Regions from separate parts of the Bradyrhizobium sp. SZCCHNR1098 genome, predicted to be linked through region 1. Evidence: riboswitches for the same ligand, from Rfam matches in the RefSeq annotation. Region 1 holds a riboswitch; the other holds the start of a gene.
The links. Region 1 has a riboswitch for cobalamin ahead of QX135_RS22515 (TonB-dependent receptor plug domain-containing protein). Riboswitches for the same ligand answer to the same signal wherever they lie in the genome.
Positions count from the first base shown of each region.

Region 2: it holds a riboswitch for cobalamin, as region 1 does, so the genes downstream of both, QX135_RS18015 (HupE/UreJ family protein) here and QX135_RS22515 (TonB-dependent receptor plug domain-containing protein) in region 1, are expected to answer to the same signal.

Region 1 covers NZ_JAUEXY010000011.1:12,753-20,660, forward strand. Annotated here, with positions in the region: gene QX135_RS22490 (sensor histidine kinase) at 1-261, shown strand, start outside; gene QX135_RS22495 (response regulator transcription factor) at 258-899, shown strand; gene QX135_RS22500 (hypothetical protein) at 931-1,239, opposite strand; gene QX135_RS22505 (SDR family oxidoreductase) at 1,239-2,096, opposite strand; gene QX135_RS22510 (DUF2336 domain-containing protein) at 2,640-3,752, shown strand; cobalamin riboswitch at 3,941-4,159, shown strand; gene QX135_RS22515 (TonB-dependent receptor plug domain-containing protein) at 4,255-6,330, shown strand; gene QX135_RS22520 (hypothetical protein) at 6,401-6,979, shown strand; gene ilvC (ketol-acid reductoisomerase) at 7,062-7,908, opposite strand, start outside.
Region 2 covers NZ_JAUEXY010000008.1:38,213-46,120, reverse strand. Annotated here, with positions in the region: gene cbiB (adenosylcobinamide-phosphate synthase CbiB) at 1-533, shown strand, start outside; gene QX135_RS18030 (cobyric acid synthase) at 520-2,013, opposite strand; gene cobO (cob(I)yrinic acid a,c-diamide adenosyltransferase) at 2,018-2,626, opposite strand; gene cobU (bifunctional adenosylcobinamide kinase/adenosylcobinamide-phosphate guanylyltransferase) at 2,643-3,179, opposite strand; cobalamin riboswitch at 3,215-3,408, shown strand; gene QX135_RS18015 (HupE/UreJ family protein) at 3,528-4,160, shown strand; gene QX135_RS18010 (DUF1636 domain-containing protein) at 4,164-4,559, shown strand; gene cobW (cobalamin biosynthesis protein CobW) at 4,579-5,616, shown strand; gene cobN (cobaltochelatase subunit CobN) at 5,626-7,908, shown strand, end outside.

The DNA of each region.
Region 1 (7,908 bases):
CGGCTGCAGTTGACGCTTCAGGACGGGCCGGCGAGCGCGACCGTGCTCACCGTCGAAGACGACGGTCCCGCAGGTGAAGCTCCCGACAAGCCGGGCATGGGCCTGCTCGGCATGCGCGAGCGCGTCGCCTCCATGGGAGGCCAGATGAGCTTCGCGGCCACCTCCGGTGGTGGCGCGCGACTCCGCGTCGAGATTCCGGTCCCGGCCTTGCCCGATCTCTCGCGTGCGCCGACCCAGCCGGAAACGGCTTGCGCGGCATGACGGCGCCCGCCGGCACCATCCTGCTGGTCGATGACCATGCCGTGGTCCGCGAGGGCTACAGGTCGATGCTGCAGAAGCAGCCGGGGCTGCGCGTGGTCGCCGAAGCCGCCGATGGTGCCGAAGCCTACCGGCTGTTCAAAGAGGTCAGGCCCGATCTCGTCATCATGGACCTGACCATGCCGGGCGTCGGCGGCATTGAGGGCATCCGCCGCATCCGGCAATGGGATCGTAGCGCGCGCATCCTCGTCTTCACGATGCATGAGAATGCGGGCTTCGCGGTGCAGGCGATCCGCGCCGGCGCCCGCGGCTATGTCACCAAGAGCAGCCCGCCGGAGACGCTCGTGCGCGCCGTCATGGACGTGCTCGCCGGCCGCATCGCGATCAGCCCCGACATCGATCACGAGCTCGCGCTCAGCCGGCTGTCCGGCGAGCGGGCGGCCGCCGACGTCCTGTCCGCGCGCGAGTTCGAGGTGATGCAGATGCTGCTGGCCGAACGGACCACCGACGAGATCGCGTCAGCGCTGCATCTCAGCCCGAAGACGGTTGCCAACCTGCACTCGCTGATCAAGGACAAGCTCGGCGTCGCCAGCGACATCGAGCTGGTACGGCTGGCGCTGCGGCAGGGCCTGCTGACCTGAGCCCGCAGGGCTCACGTCAGCGCAGGGAATGTCAGGAGTCGTCGGTGTCGATCTGCGGCGTCGCGGCGGCTTCCGAGGCTGGCTCCGTGACGGGATCATCGATCAGGTGAAACTCGCGCCCGAGCCGGCGCTGCACGCTCATCACGGCGCGGTCGACGTCGCTGATCAGGCTATCGCCGAGAACGACGTGCGGGATCTCCCAGTTGCGGCCGCTGCGCGCGTCGAGCGCATGAACGGCCGGCACGCGTGCCGTCTCGCACCCCGGCTGCGCGCGAATCTCCTCCTCGACCAGGCGGGTCAGCTCCGCCTGGGTCTTGCCGATGGTCGTCATCGCCGGCATCAGGCCCTGATCACCGGCGTCAGGCCGAGCCGCTTGGCAATGATGCGATCGACGGTCCGCTTCGGAAGCACCCGCACGATCCATTGCCTGATAGCATCGGGCGCGATCTCGTAGCGCACCCTGGGCGCCGGCAGGGTCAAGGCGTCGGCCACTCGCGCGGCGATGGTCTCGGCCGGCAGCCCGGTCTTGCCGAGATGCAGCATGAAGCCGCGAATCTTCTGCAGCGCCGGGAAGAACGGCGAGGCCTGGTACGCCGACAGGTCGACCTCCTCGGCCTTGGCCCAGATCGGCGTCTTCACCGCCCCCGGCGCGATGACGATGACGTCGATGCCGAACAGCATCAGCTCGCGGCGCAGGCTCTCGGATAGCCCCTCGACCGCATGCTTCGAGGTCGAATACGGCGCCATCAGCGGGTTGCCATTGCGGCCCGCGACCGAGCTGATCATCACGATCCGGCCGCGCTCTCCCTTCATGGCCGGATCGGCGCCGAGCAGCGGCGCGAACGCCTGGGTCGCAATCACCGGACCGATGACGTTCACTTCCATCTGATGGCGAAACTGCTCGATCGGCAGCTCCGTCACCGGCCCCGCGACGGCGATGCCGGCATTGTTGACGAGACCGGCGAGCGTCTCGCCCTTGAGCGCCGCTCGCACCTCGCCGGCGGCCGCCTTCACCGCCGCTTCGTCGGTCACATCGAACAGCAGCGGCGTGAAGTTGGCGCCGAGCTCGCTGCGCAGACGGTCTGCATCAGCCTGCTTGCGAACGCTGCCGAACACGTGGAAGCCACGCGCGAGCAGGAGCTTCGAACAGGCGAAGCCGATGCCGGTGGACGCGCCGGTGATGACGACGGATTTCATGGCGACCTCAACGATTTGCGCGGCGATTATCGCACGGGATGCGGCACGATGCTGGCGCTGATTTTTCGCGCGAGGTCATCCCCCTTCCGAGCCCGCCCCGGAACACCGGGAGACGGCACGCAGCGCACGGCGCACGGCAAAATGGCCGCGGCAAGAATGGGATTTAAGTTTCAATGTTTGGGAGGATGACAGCTGACGTGAGATCGAGGGCAGCGAGCAAACTGGATGAAGGAAGGTCTGTGACCTTATGAGATCATTAATCTTTCCGTTTCGCTGGCCTGTCGTCGCCGCGTCTGCGGGGAGGTCTTCGCATCTCATTCCATCGCCTGTCCGGCGAATCTCCGGAAGACCGGCTCCAGCTCGTCGTCCCCCTCTACGCGTATCGCCTTAATTTTCCGTATCCGTGTTTCTCCGGGGTACTACGTCCTCCGACCCTAACGCGTTGTTATCGCCCGTGCCGAAAACTGCTCCGGCCGAGAGCCTTGCAGCGGGATCACAAGCGCGTCGCTGTCGCTCCGGCCATCCGGACAAACGAGCGCGATCGTGTCACAGCCAGAACAGCTCCCGCCTTCAGAACACTCCATCATCACCGAGCTCGAAGAGGCCGTCCGCAGCGGCTCCTCGGCGAAGCGCGTCAACACGCTGCGCCAGGTCACCAATCTGTTCCTGCATGACGGCGAACGCCTCACCGAGGACCAGATCAAGGTGTTCGACAATGTGCTGTGCATGCTGGTCTCGCGAGTGGAGACCCGCGCGCGGGCCGAGCTCTCCAAGCATCTCGCGCCGGTCGACTACGCCCCCGTCGAATTGATCCAGCAGCTCGCCCGTGACGACGAAATCTCGGTGGCCGAGAGCGTGCTGATGCACTCGAGCCGGCTGACCGAGCATACGCTGGTCGAGGTCGCGGCGACCAAGGGCCAGGATCACCTGATGGCGATCTCCAGCCGTCCGCATCTGACCGAGGCGGTGACCGACATCATCGTCGACCGCGGCGAGCGCCGGGTCATCCGCAAGCTCGCCAACAACCAGACCGCGCGCTTCTCCGATACCGGCTATTCCGGGATGATGGCGCATGCCGCGGATGACGACGAGCTGTCCGAGATCATCGGGCTGCGCGTCGACCTGCCCACCAAGCACCTGCGCGACCTCTTGCGCCGCGCCACCGAAGCCGTGCGCGCCAAGCTGATGGCCTCGGCGCCGCCGGCGTTGCGGCAGGAGATCAAGAAGATCCTCAAGGCCATCGCGGACGTCGCGCGCAGCGACGGCGGCCTGGTCGGCCGCGACTTCACACTGGCCGAAGAGGCCGTCAAGCGCATGAAGGGGCTGAACGAGCTCAACGATGCCGCCATCGCCTTCTTCGCCGAGACCCGCCGCTTCGGCGAGGTTTCCGCCGCACTCGGCCTGCTCAACAACGTGCCGACCGAGATGATGGCCAAGGTGCTCGAGGGCCCGCGCACCGACATCGTGCTGATCCCCTGCCGTGCCGCCAGGCTGGCCTGGTCGGTGGTGGCGAAGATCCTGACCCACCGGCCGATCAAGCACGCCATCGACAGCAACACCCTGAAGCTCGCCGAGCGCGACTATGCCCGGCTGTCGCTCGACACCGCCCAGCGCACGCTGCGGTTCTGGATGGTGCACAACAAGGTCGAGAAGTGAGCGGGTGCTCACAAGACGCAATCCTCATCAGCAACGACTCGCGAGCCTCCTCATACTCCGCTGTCGTCCCTCCGAACGCAGGGACGACAGCTCTGGTTGTCGCAGGCGGCCGGGCATCATCAAGCCGACCGGCCAGCGTTATCGCCAGGAGATCACCGGGCGCCGGATTGACTTTGGTGCGCCCGCACTCCTACGGTGATCGTGACGGTGCCCCTCGACCGGGGCTCAAAAGGGAATGCGGTGCCGGATGCGTCTCGCAAGAGACGTGATCGAAGGCCGCAGCTGCCCCCGCAACTGTAAGCGGCGAATCTCGCGTCATAGGCCACTGGGAAATCTCGGTCCCGGGAAGGCGACGTGGAGGTGACGACCCGCGAGCCAGGAGACCTGCCGTCAGCCGTGGTCACACGCGAGGATGCCGGTCGGGGCGTTATTGGCATCGTTTTCAGGCAGGTCTGCAAAGGGCTGCGTGAGACCTCGTTCGCGGTGACGTGCCACTGACGTCATGCCGAGGTCACTCGTGTCTCCCATTCCCCATGCCAGGCGGCATCGCGCCGTTCTGTCGTCGTTCTGCGTCCTCTCGTCATTCGCCCTGCTCGGCCCCTCGCCCACGGCAGCGCAGCAATCCGCCTCCCCCGACCTTCTGCCCCCGGTTGAGGTCGACCCGCCGCGCGAGCCGATCGCCCAGAGACCAGCCATCGCCCGCAGAACCGGCAACGCCGCGCATCAGCAGATGCCGGTGGCAAAGCCGGCCGCGCCGGCAAGAGCGCCCGTCGCTGTCAGCCCGACCGGCGTCGTCACGTCAGTGGCCCACGTCGCGAATGCGATCACCGTGGTGACCGACAAGGATATCGCCGCGCAGCAGGCCCGCACCGTGCCGGACATCCTGAGCACGGTCCCCGGATTGAACATCGTGCAGGCCGGCGGCCCGGGCGGCCAGACCAACGTCTTCATGCGCGGCACCAATGCCAACCATACCAAGCTCATCATCGACGGCATCGACGCAGGCGACGTCACCAACGGCAATGGCGCGTTCGATTTCGCGCATCTGCTCGCCGCCGACATCCAGCAGCTCGAGGTGCTGCGCGGGCCGCAGAGCGGGCTGTACGGCTCCGATGCGATCGGCGGCGTCATCTCGATGGTCACGCGCAAGGGCGACGGACCGGCGCGGGCGACCGCCTCGGTCGAGAGCGGCTCGTTCAAGACCTTCAACCAGAGCGCGGGGCTGAGCGGCTCTCAGGACAATGTCAACTACGCAGTCAACGTCGCGCATCTGCACGCCGGTGACGTTCCGGTGACCCCGTGGCAATTGCTGCCTGCGGGGCAGAAGGCCATCGGCAACGCCTACGACAACGTCACCGCCTCGTCCAAGCTCGGCGTCGATCTCAACGAGGCCTGGACGCTCAATTCGGTGGTCCGCTACACTGACGCCACCCTGCTGTTCACCGGCGACAGCGGCTTTCCCAGCTTTCCCGACGCTGCCCAGAGCAACCACACCGTCCATCAACTGGCGACGCGCGAGGAAGCCGTATGGTCGCTGCTCGGCGGCCGCATCAGGAACTATTTCGGCGTCAACTATGTGAACAACTGGTCGTCCGATCTGACGGCCGGCAATCCCGTCGCCGCGGTCGCGACCGGCGAGCGCATCAAATATGACTGGCACGCGGTGACCGAGCTCGCCCCGCGCAACAACCTGATCGTCGGCCTGGAGCAGCAGACCGAACGGCTGAAGACCACCGACCTTTCAGCCGAGAACGGCAACAAGGCCGGCTTCGTCGAGCTGCAGACCGAGTTCGCCAGACGCTGGTTCGTCGTCGCGAGCCTGCGCAACGACGTCAACGACCAGTTCGGCGGCCATGGCACCTACCGGATCGCGCCGGCGGTGATCCTGCCGGTCACCGAGACCAAGCTGAAGGCGAGCTACGGCACCGGCTTCAAGGCACCGACCTTGAGCCAGTTGCACCAGGATTTCCCGGCGTTCAACTTCTTCGCCAATCCCAACCTCCGGCCGGAGCAGAGCGCCGGCTACGATGCCGGTTTCGAGCAGCCGCTGTTCGACGATCGCGTCCGCTTCGGCGCGACCTACTTCCACAACAGCATCACCAACCTGATCAATTTCAACGCGACCTTCACCTCCTACGCCAATGTCGGCCTCGCCACCACCGAAGGCACCGAGAGCTTCGTGACGGCGTGGCTCACCGATCGGATATCGCTGCGCGCGGACTACACCTTCACCCGCGCCGTCGACGCGGCTACCGGCCAGCAATTGCTGCGCCGGCCGAAGGAGAAATGGAGCGCCACCGCCACCTGGCTGCCGATCGATGCGCTGAGCCTGTCGGCCACCTTGCTGCGGGTCGGCGACTGGCTCGATGTCAGCCGCGACGGCATGACCACCGGCCTCGTCGCACCCGGCTATGCGCTCGTGAACCTGCGCGGCGACTACGCGCTGTCCGACCAGGTCAAGGTGTTTGGCCGGATCGATAACCTGTTCAACCGTCACATCCAGAACCCGACCGGCTTCCTGGCGCCCGGCTTCGGCGTGTTCGGCGGCATCCGGCTCGCGAGTTTCGGCGTGCAGTGATGCAGACCTCCCGAAGCGGCTGACAGCCGCCTCAAAACTGGACTACAATTGCAACAACAGGAGATGTTCCATGACTCTCGACGTCCTCGCCCCCTCTGGTTCCGAGGCTCGCCTCGCGCCCGTCCCGCCGCGGCATGCAGCCGCGTTTTGTTTCGCGCTGCTGACGACCGCCTGTGCGCTGGCGAGCTTCGTGTTCGGCTGCGCGACGCCGTTTGCGGCCTTCGCCGTGATTGCGGCCGCCCTGCTTCCGCTGCGCACGGCGCTGCCGGTGATGCTCGGCGCCTGGCTGGTCAACCAGGGCATCGGCTTCGGCGCCCTGCACTATCCGGTCGATGCCAACACGCTGGCCTGGGGCGCGATGATCGGCGCCGCCGCGCTCAGCGCCACCGTTGTGGCCCGCATGGCGCTGGCGACATTGCGCACAGCACCAGCGCTGGTCGCGCTTGCCGTCGCTCTCCTCAGGGCCTACGCCGGCTACGAGCTGGTGCTGCTGGCCGCCACGCCTGCGCTCGGCGGTGCCGCGAGCTTCACCCTCCCGATCGTCGCCCGCCTCGGCCTGACGAGCGCCGCCTGGCTCGTCGGCCTGGTCGCTGTCAGCGAGATCGTCCGCCTGCTCGCGCCGCTGGCCTCACGCCGCGCGACGTCCTGAAACAGCCTAAGGACTCACCTACCAAACAAAAACGGCGGGCCTCGGCCCGCCGTTCTCAATTCTCAGCAAGTCCTGCGCGAACTCAGTTCTTGCTCTTGTCGACCAGCGCGCCCTTCTTGATCCAGGGCATCATGTCGCGCAGCCGGGCGCCGACCTCCTCGATCGGATGCTGGGCGAGCTTGGCGCGGGTCGCCTTGAACGAGGTCTGGTTGACCTTGTTCTCCAGCATCCAGTCACGTGCGAAGCGGCCGGACTGGATGTCGCCGAGCACCTTCTTCATCTCCGCCTTGGTCTCGGCCGTGACGATGCGCGGACCGGTGACGTATTCGCCATACTCGGCGGTGTTGGAGATCGAGTAGTTCATGTTGGCGATGCCGCCTTCATAGATCAGGTCGACGATCAGCTTCACCTCGTGGAGGCACTCGAAATAGGCCATCTCCGGGGCGTAGCCGGCCTCGGTCAGGGTCTCGTAGCCGGCCTTGATCAGCTCGACCAGGCCGCCGCACAGCACCGCCTGCTCGCCGAACAGGTCGGTCTCGCACTCTTCCTTGAACGTGGTCTCGATGATGCCGGCGCGGCCGCCGCCGATCGCCGAGGCATAGGACAGGCCGAGGTCATGGGCGTTGCCCGAGGAATCCTTGGCGATCGCAATCAGGCACGGCACGCCGCCGCCGCGCTGGTATTCGGAGCGGACGGTGTGGCCGGGGCCCTTCGGGGCGATCATCAGCACGTCGAGATCGGGGCGCGGGTCGAGCAGGTTGAAATGCACGTTGAGGCCGTGGGCGAACACGAGCGCGGCGCCCTGCTTCATGTTGTCGTGCAGGTGCTCGCGATAGATGTCGCCCTGCAGCTCGTCCGGGGTCAGCATCATCACCAGGTCGGCCCATTTGGCGGCCTCGGCGACTTCCATCACCTTGAAGCCGGCGCCC
Region 2 (7,908 bases), on a different contig from region 1:
GGGCCGCGATCGAGAGCCTGGCAGAAAACTTCTCCGATGGCGTCGTCGCACCCGTGTTCTGGCTCGTCGTCGGTGGTCTTCCTGGTATCCTGATCTACAAGGCTCTCAACACCGCGGACAGCATGATCGGTCATCTCTCGGACCGGCACCGCGCGTTCGGCTGGGCGGCGGCGCGGCTCGACGATCTCGTCAACTTGCCGGCCTCGCGCCTGTCCGCGCTGTGGATCGCAGCCGCTGCGGCCTGCATCCCGAGCGCCTCGGCTTCGGCCGCGGTGCGAGCCGTTGCACGTGATGCGTCGAAGCATCGTTCGCCCAATGCCGGCTGGCCGGAAGCGGCGATGGCTGGTGCGCTCGGACTGCGCCTGGCGGGGCCGCGCGTCTATCACGGTCATCTCGTCACCGATGCCTGGATGGGCGATGGGCACGCCGATCTCGACGCGTCCGACATCCGGAGCGCCTTGCGGCTGTATCGGCTGGCCTGTCTGGTTCAGGTCCTGGTCGTCGCAGGACTCGTCCTGGTCAGGATCCTGTAGCAACGACGGCCGGCGCGGGCTTGCTTGCCAATGCGAGGATACGGTCCACGTCAACGTAGCGCTCGAGATGCTCCGCGAGTGCATCCAACGTCGTGTCCACATCGATCTCATAGGAGAGGCCGCTGGTCGTCGCGTCGAGGCCGCGCAGCCAATGGCTGCGCAGGCCGTCGTCGGCGAACAGGCCATGCACGTAGCAGCCGGCTACCAGGCCATCAGGCGCGATGGCGCCATCGCGCCGGCCATCGGAGAAGGTCAGGAAGGGGCGCTGTGTCGCCCGTCCCTCCGTGTGGCCGATGTGCATCTCGTAGCCGCGGAACGAGAGCTTATCGTGCGTCAGCGTGCCCTGGACCTCGCGCAACGCCTTGTCATCGGTCAATGTCGTTTCGACGTCGAGCAGGCCAAGTCCCGCGACGGACTCGGGCGTGCCCTCGTGCCCATCGGGATCGCTGATCACACGCCCCAGCATCTGATAGCCGCCGCAGATGCCGAGCACGCGGCCGCTGCGGCGCAGATGCGCGATAAGATCGATGTCCCAGCCGACTTCACGCAAGGCGGCGAGATCGGCAATCGTGGCCTTCGAGCCCGGCAGGATCACCATCGATGCGTCGCCGGGGATCGGCGTGCCAGGCCGCAAAAACTGCAGATCGATTCCATCTTCCAGCCGCAACGGATCGAACTCGTCGAAATTGGAGATGCGCGGGTAGGCGAGGATGACGACCTTCGGCCGCTGTCCTCCCGATGATCCGCGTTCAGCCAGGCCAAGCGCGTCCTCCGCTGGCAGGCGGCGCGCATCCGAAAAATGCGGAATGAGCCCGAGCGATGTCCACCCCGTCCGCTTCTCGATCTCGTTCATGCCTGACGCAAACAAGGCCGGATCGCCGCGAAACTTGTTGACGAGGAAACCTGCCACGCGCGCGGCATCGTCCGGCGGGATCACAGTCCTGGTGCCGACCAGGCTCGCAATCACGCCGCCCCGATCGATATCGCCGATCAGCACCACCGGAATCTGCGTGGCTTGCGCAAAACCCATGTTGGCGATGTCGCCCGCGCGCAGGTTGATCTCGGAGGCGGAGCCCGCGCCTTCGACCAGCACGATGTCGGCATCCGCTGCGAGGTGATGGAAGCTGTCCAGCACGGCCGCCATCAGTTGCGGCTTCATCGCCTGATAGGCGGACGCCTTGGCGTTGCCGACCACGCGGCCCTGCACCACGACCTGCGACCCGATCTCACTCTGCGGCTTCAGCAGCACCGGGTTCATGTGCACGGTCGTCGGCCGCCGCGCCGCGCGCGCCTGCAGCGCCTGGGCACGGCCGATCTCGCCGCCATCAGCGGTGACGGCGGCGTTGTTCGACATGTTCTGCGGCTTGAACGGCGCCACCTTGAGGCCGCGCAATGTCAGCGCGCGCGCGAGCCCCGCGACGATCAGCGATTTGCCGACGTCGGAGCCGGTGCCCTGGAACATGATGGCGCGCGCGCTCATGGGCCTAGTACTCGATGCCTTCCTGCGCCTTCACGCCGGCCGCGAAATGATGCTTCACGAGGTTCATCTCGGTGACGAGATCGGCGGCCTCGATCAGCTCCGGCTTGGCGTTGCGCCCGGTGACGACGACGTGCAGATCGGGACGGCGCCCTGCGAGCGTGGCGACGACGTCTGCGATATCAAGGTGATCGTAGCGCAGCGCGATGTTGAGCTCATCGAGGACGAGCAGCCGGATCGACGGATCCGCCATCAGCTCCTTTGCCTTTGCCCAGGCGCGCTCGGCCGCGGCGACGTCGCGCGCGCGATCCTGCGTTTCCCAGGTGAAGCCCTCGCCGAGCGTGTGCCAGGAGACCTGATCGCCGAACTTCTCGATCGCCTTGCGCTCGCCGGTTTCCCACGCGCCCTTGCCGAACTGCACGACGCCGATGCGAAAACCGCGGCCGAGTGCGCGCAGCATCAGGCCCCAGGCCGCCGTCGATTTGCCCTTGCCCTTGCCGGTGTGAACGATCAGCAGGCCCTTCTCGACGGTCTTGGAGGCGACCTCGGCATCCTGCACCGCCTTGCGGTTCTCCATCTTCGCCTTGTGGCGTGAATCGTCGGCGCTTTCGGTCATCGGCATGTCCTTCCCGTTACTTCAATGTCAGCGGCAGGCCGGCCGCCATCAGGATCACGCGATCCGCCACGGCCGCGACGTCCTGGTTCAGTCGCCCCTGGGCATCGCGAAAGGCGCGCGCGAGCGCGTTGTCCGGCACGATACCCAGTCCGACCTCATTGGACACGGCAACGACGGGGCCAGGCGCGTCCCTGAACGCCTCGATCAGCTCGGCGCATCGTGCCGGAACGTTCATGTCGGCGAGCATCACATTGCTGAGCCACAGCGTCAGGCAATCGATCAGCATCGGCGCGCTCGAATTTGCCCGTGCACGGACCAGGCCTGCAAGATCATGCGTGGTCTCCAACGTCTGCCATCCCTCGGTGCGGCGCGCTTTGTGCTGCGCGATTCGGTCCTTCATCTCATCGTCGAACGCCTGCGCGGTCGCAACATAGGTCCAAGGTGCGGGAAGGGCGGTTACGAGCGCCTCGGCATGACGGCTCTTGCCGGAACGCGCGCCGCCGAGCACCAGGGTGAGGCGCGGCAGGGCGGGATGCGGGCGGGCGGGGACCATGGGGGACGATTCCGATTGACGGGCTTTGGCGCGACCCGTATCTAACAGATGACGGTTCTCCGAAAGGAGAGATTTAGGGAACACGGTGCGGGTTCTTGACCCAAGGCCGTGGCTGCCCCCGCAACTGTAATCGGCGAGTGTGAGGCCAAGACACCACTGGGAAACCGGGAAGGTGGCTTCATGCGGTGACCCGAGAGCCAGGAGACCTGCCGTCGACATTGCTGTTGGCCGACCCGTCGCGCGGGGAGTCGCGATGCTGGTTCTGATCCCGCCAGGATGGGCGGGATGCCGTCGGATGCAGCGCATCGTCCGGTCCTCTGGGGGAGCCGGCAAGCGACGGAGACGGCCATGAAGTTGACCCGTATCACGACCTTTGCAGCCGCGAGCCTGGTGCTGCTCGCCGCCGATCCCGCCTTCGCGCATCACATGATGGATGGCAAACTGCCGCAGACGTTTGCGCAGGGCCTGCTGTCCGGCCTCGGCCATCCTGTGATCGGAATCGACCATCTGGCCGCCATCGTCGGTGCGGGCATCGTCGCAGCATTTCTGGGCCGCGGCTTCGCGCCGGTGCTCGCCTTCACCACCGCGATGATCGCGGGCGTCGGTCTTCACGTGGCCAAGGCCAACATCCCGGCTGCCGAGCTGCTGGTCGGCCTGACCACCGCCGTGGTTGGGCTGGTGGTGGCGATGCGTGGCCGTTTCGGCGTGCTGCCCGTCGCCGGCCTGTTCGCCGTGACCGGCCTCGTCCACGGCTATGCGCTGGGTGAATCGATCGTTGGGGCCGAGAACACCCCGCTCGGGGCCTATCTCGTCGGTCTGCTCGTGATCCAGACCATCATCGCCGCCGGCGCGTTCCTCGGCACCAGGCTGCTGTCGGCGAAGGCCAAAGCGGCCGCACCGCTGGCGCTGCGGCTCGCGGGCGCTGCCATCGTGCTGGTGGGTGGGGTCGCCGCGGCGACGGCGGCCGGCGTGATCGGCTGATTGATGACCGCATCGGAGATTGGTGAGACGACGCTGTTCGTCTGCGTCACCTGCCGTTCGCAGGCGACGGAACCTACGCCGCCTGATCAGCCGCGGGCCGGAGCCCGTCTGCTCGCCGCGATCGAGACGTTGCCGACCGCGCAGCGCGCCGGTGTCGCCGTGGTCGGCGTCGAGTGCCTGTCCAACTGCAATCGTGCGTGCACGGTTGCAGTGACGGCGCCGGGCAAATGGACCTACGTGCTCGGCGCGCTCGATCCGGATCTGCATGTTCAGGATGTGCTGACATTCGCGCAGCTGCATCAGCGCCATGACGCCGGCCTGCCGGCCTGGCGCGAGCGTCCCGAATACATCCGCAAGAACACCGTTGCGCGCGTTCCCGCGCTGTCAGCACCACGCTGAAACGAGAGATCGTATCGCCATGACGAAGTCGTTCGCCAAGACGCCTTGCACCATCGTCACCGGTTTCCTCGGCGCCGGCAAGACCACGCTGGTGCGCAACCTGATCGAGACCGCGAACGGTCGCCGGCTCGCCATCATCGTCAACGAGTTCGGCGATGTCGGCATCGACGGCGACATCCTGAAAGGCTGCGGCGTGCCGGACTGTCCGGAGGATCGCATCGTCGAGCTGTCGAACGGCTGTCTGTGCTGCACCGTTGCCGATGATTTCGTGCCCGCGCTCAGGAGCCTGCTGGATCAGAAGGAGCCGCCCGAGCATATCGTGATCGAGACCTCGGGGCTCGCGCTGCCGAAGCCGCTGGTGCAGGCCTTCAACTGGCCGGAGATCGCGACGCGCGTCACCGTCGACGGTGTGGTGGCGGTCGTCGACGGCCCGGCGGTGGTCGCGGGACGCTTCGCCGACGATCCCGAAGCGCTCGCCGCGCAGCGCGCCAGTGATGCTTCACTCGATCACGACAACCCGCTGGAGGAGGTCTACGAGGACCAGCTGCTGTGCGCCGATCTCGTTGTGATGAACAAGAGCGACCTGATGAGCGAGGAGCAGCGCAAGGATGTCGCGGCCGAGATCACGGCGAAGGTGCAGCGTGCCGTCAAGGTGATCGCGACGGAGCACGGCAGGCTGTCGGCTTCAATTCTGCTCGGGCTCGGTGCCGCAGCGGAGGACGATCTCGCGGCCCGACCGTCACATCACGACAACGAGGCCGAGCACGACCACGACGATTTCGAGAGTTTCGTGCTCGACGTTCCGGCGCAGGCTTCGCCCGATGCGCTCGTCGACCGCATCGCGGCCGCCGTCGACGCGCATGACGTATTGCGCGTGAAGGGGTTCGTGGAAGTCGCCGGCAAGCCGCTGCGCCTCCTGGTGCAGGCCGTCGGCAACCGCATCCAGCATCAGTTCGAGCGCCCGTGGCGATCCGGCGAATCGCGGCAGGGGCGGCTGGTGATCATCGGCGAGCGCGGCCTCGATGCCGCCGCCATCCAGAGCCTGATCACAGGATAGGCGGGACCGATGCACCTGCTGGCGACAACGGGCGCGGATCTCGACGACCTCGAACAGGCCGTGGATCTTGCGCAGTCGCCGGCCGAAATCGTCGTGCTGTCGTTCTCGGATAGCGACTTGTCGGCATTGGCCGAGGCCTGGACCGCGTCGTCGGATGAGCTGCCGAGCCTGCGCCTCGCGAGCCTGAAACGGCTGAAGCATCCGATGTCGGTCGATCTCTATGTCGACCGCGTCGTGCTGGGCGCGCGCGCCGTCGTCGTGCGCTGTCTCGGCGGGCTCGACTATTGGCGCTACGGGCTGGAGCGCATCGCATCGGTCTGCCGCAGCCGCCACATCCTGTTCGCGGCACTGCCGGGTGATGATCGCGCCGACGAGAGGCTCGATGCGCTCTCGACCCTGCCGCAGGACGCGACCTCGCGTCTCTACGGCTATCTGCACGAGGGCGGCGTCGGCAATGCGCGCGAGGCCCTGCGCTATCTCGCGACGCTGCTCGGGCGCGACGCGCATTTTGCGGAGCCGGTCGCGATCGGTTCGATCGTCGGCTTCATGCCCGATCGCGGAGCCGTCGGCATCGATGATCTCTGCGGCCACGATGATGCGCGGCCCACCGCGTTGATCGTGTTCTACCGTGCGGGCCTGCTCGCCGCGGATACGGCAGGGATCGCGGACCTGATGCGGGCGCTCGAAGGTGAAGGGCTGGCGGCAGTCGCGGTCGCGGTGACCAGCCTGAAGGATCCCAATATCGGGGATGCACTGGCGCGACTCGTCCAGCGCCGGCGTCCTGCGATCATTTTGAACGCCACCGCGTTCTCGGCGCTGCGCGACGACGGCACCACGGTGCTCGACCTCGCGGACGCGCCGGTCTTGCAGATCATCCAGGCGCAGAGCACCGAAGAGGCCTGGGCCTCGTCGGCGCGCGGACTGTCGCCGACGGATCTGGCCATGAATGTCGTTCTGCCGGAGCTCGACGGCCGACTGTTGGCGCGCCCGATTGCGTTCAAGGGCGAAGCGCCCGCGGATGAGCGTCTGCAGTTCGGCACGATGCGCTATGTGCCCCGACACGACCGCATCGCTTACGTCGCCCGGCTCGCGGCGCGATGGGCGCGGCTGCGGGCGCTGCCGGCAAGCGAGCGGCGCGTGGCGCTGCTGCTCTCCGACTATCCGGCGCGCGGCGGGCGCCGCGGCTACGCTGTCGGTCTCGACACCAGCGAAAGCGCAGCCGCCATTGCGCGGCTGTTGGCGGAGGCGGGGTACGATATCGGCCGCGCAGCGCCGACCGCCGAAGATGTCGACGCGCTGCTGCGGGACGAGGCAGATGAGCTCGTCGTGCCGCTCGCGGCCTATCGGTGTGCTCTGGCGCTGTTGCCGGACGATCTGCAGCGTGCCTTGCATGACAATTGGGGAGAGGCGGAAGCCGACCCGGCGGTTCGAGATGGCGCCTTTCGTTTTTCGGTGCTGCACGCCGGACAACTATCGATCCTGCTACAGCCGGATCGTGGCAATCGCGCCGATCGCAAGTCTGGCTACCATGACACGAGCGTGCCTCCGCGGCACGCCTATGTCGCGCTCTATGCGCATCTGCGTGAGGCCGAGCGGATCGATGCGCTGATTCATCTCGGTGCGCATGGCACACTGGAATGGCTGCCGGGCAAGGCGCTGGCGCTGTCAAATGCGTGCTGGCCGGAGGCCGTGCTGGGTCCGCTGCCGGTGATCTATCCCTTCATCGTCAACAATCCCGGCGAAGCGATGCAGGCCAAGCGGCGGTTGTCGGCACTGACGCTCGGGCATCTGACGCCGCCGCTGTCGCAGGCCGGTCTGCACGGACCGTTGCTGGAGTTGGAGGGGCTGGTCGAGGAATATGCCGAGGCGGATGGCCTCGACAAACGCCGGCTCGGACTCCTTGAGGACGAGATTGTCGCGCGGGCCTGGCAGAGCGGCCTGGCCGCCGATTGCGGGCTCGACCGCGCAATGACCGGACGCGAGGCGATCGCACAGCTCGATGCGCAGCTCTGCGACATCAAGGAGCTCGCGGTGCGCGACCGCCTGCATGTGTTCGGGGAAGCGCCCGACACGGCGGCGACCGGCCTGCTTGCGGACGCGATCACGGCGGCCATGGGGCCGGCGGCCGCGACGGTCGATCGCGCCGACATCGCCGCACGGATCGCCGCGAGCGCTGCAGCCGAAGGTAGCGCGTTGCTCGCGGCACTCGACGGTCGCCGCGTCGCTGCCGGTCCCGCCGGCGCGCCGAGCCGCGGCCGGCTCGACGTGTTGCCCACGGGGCGCAATCTCACC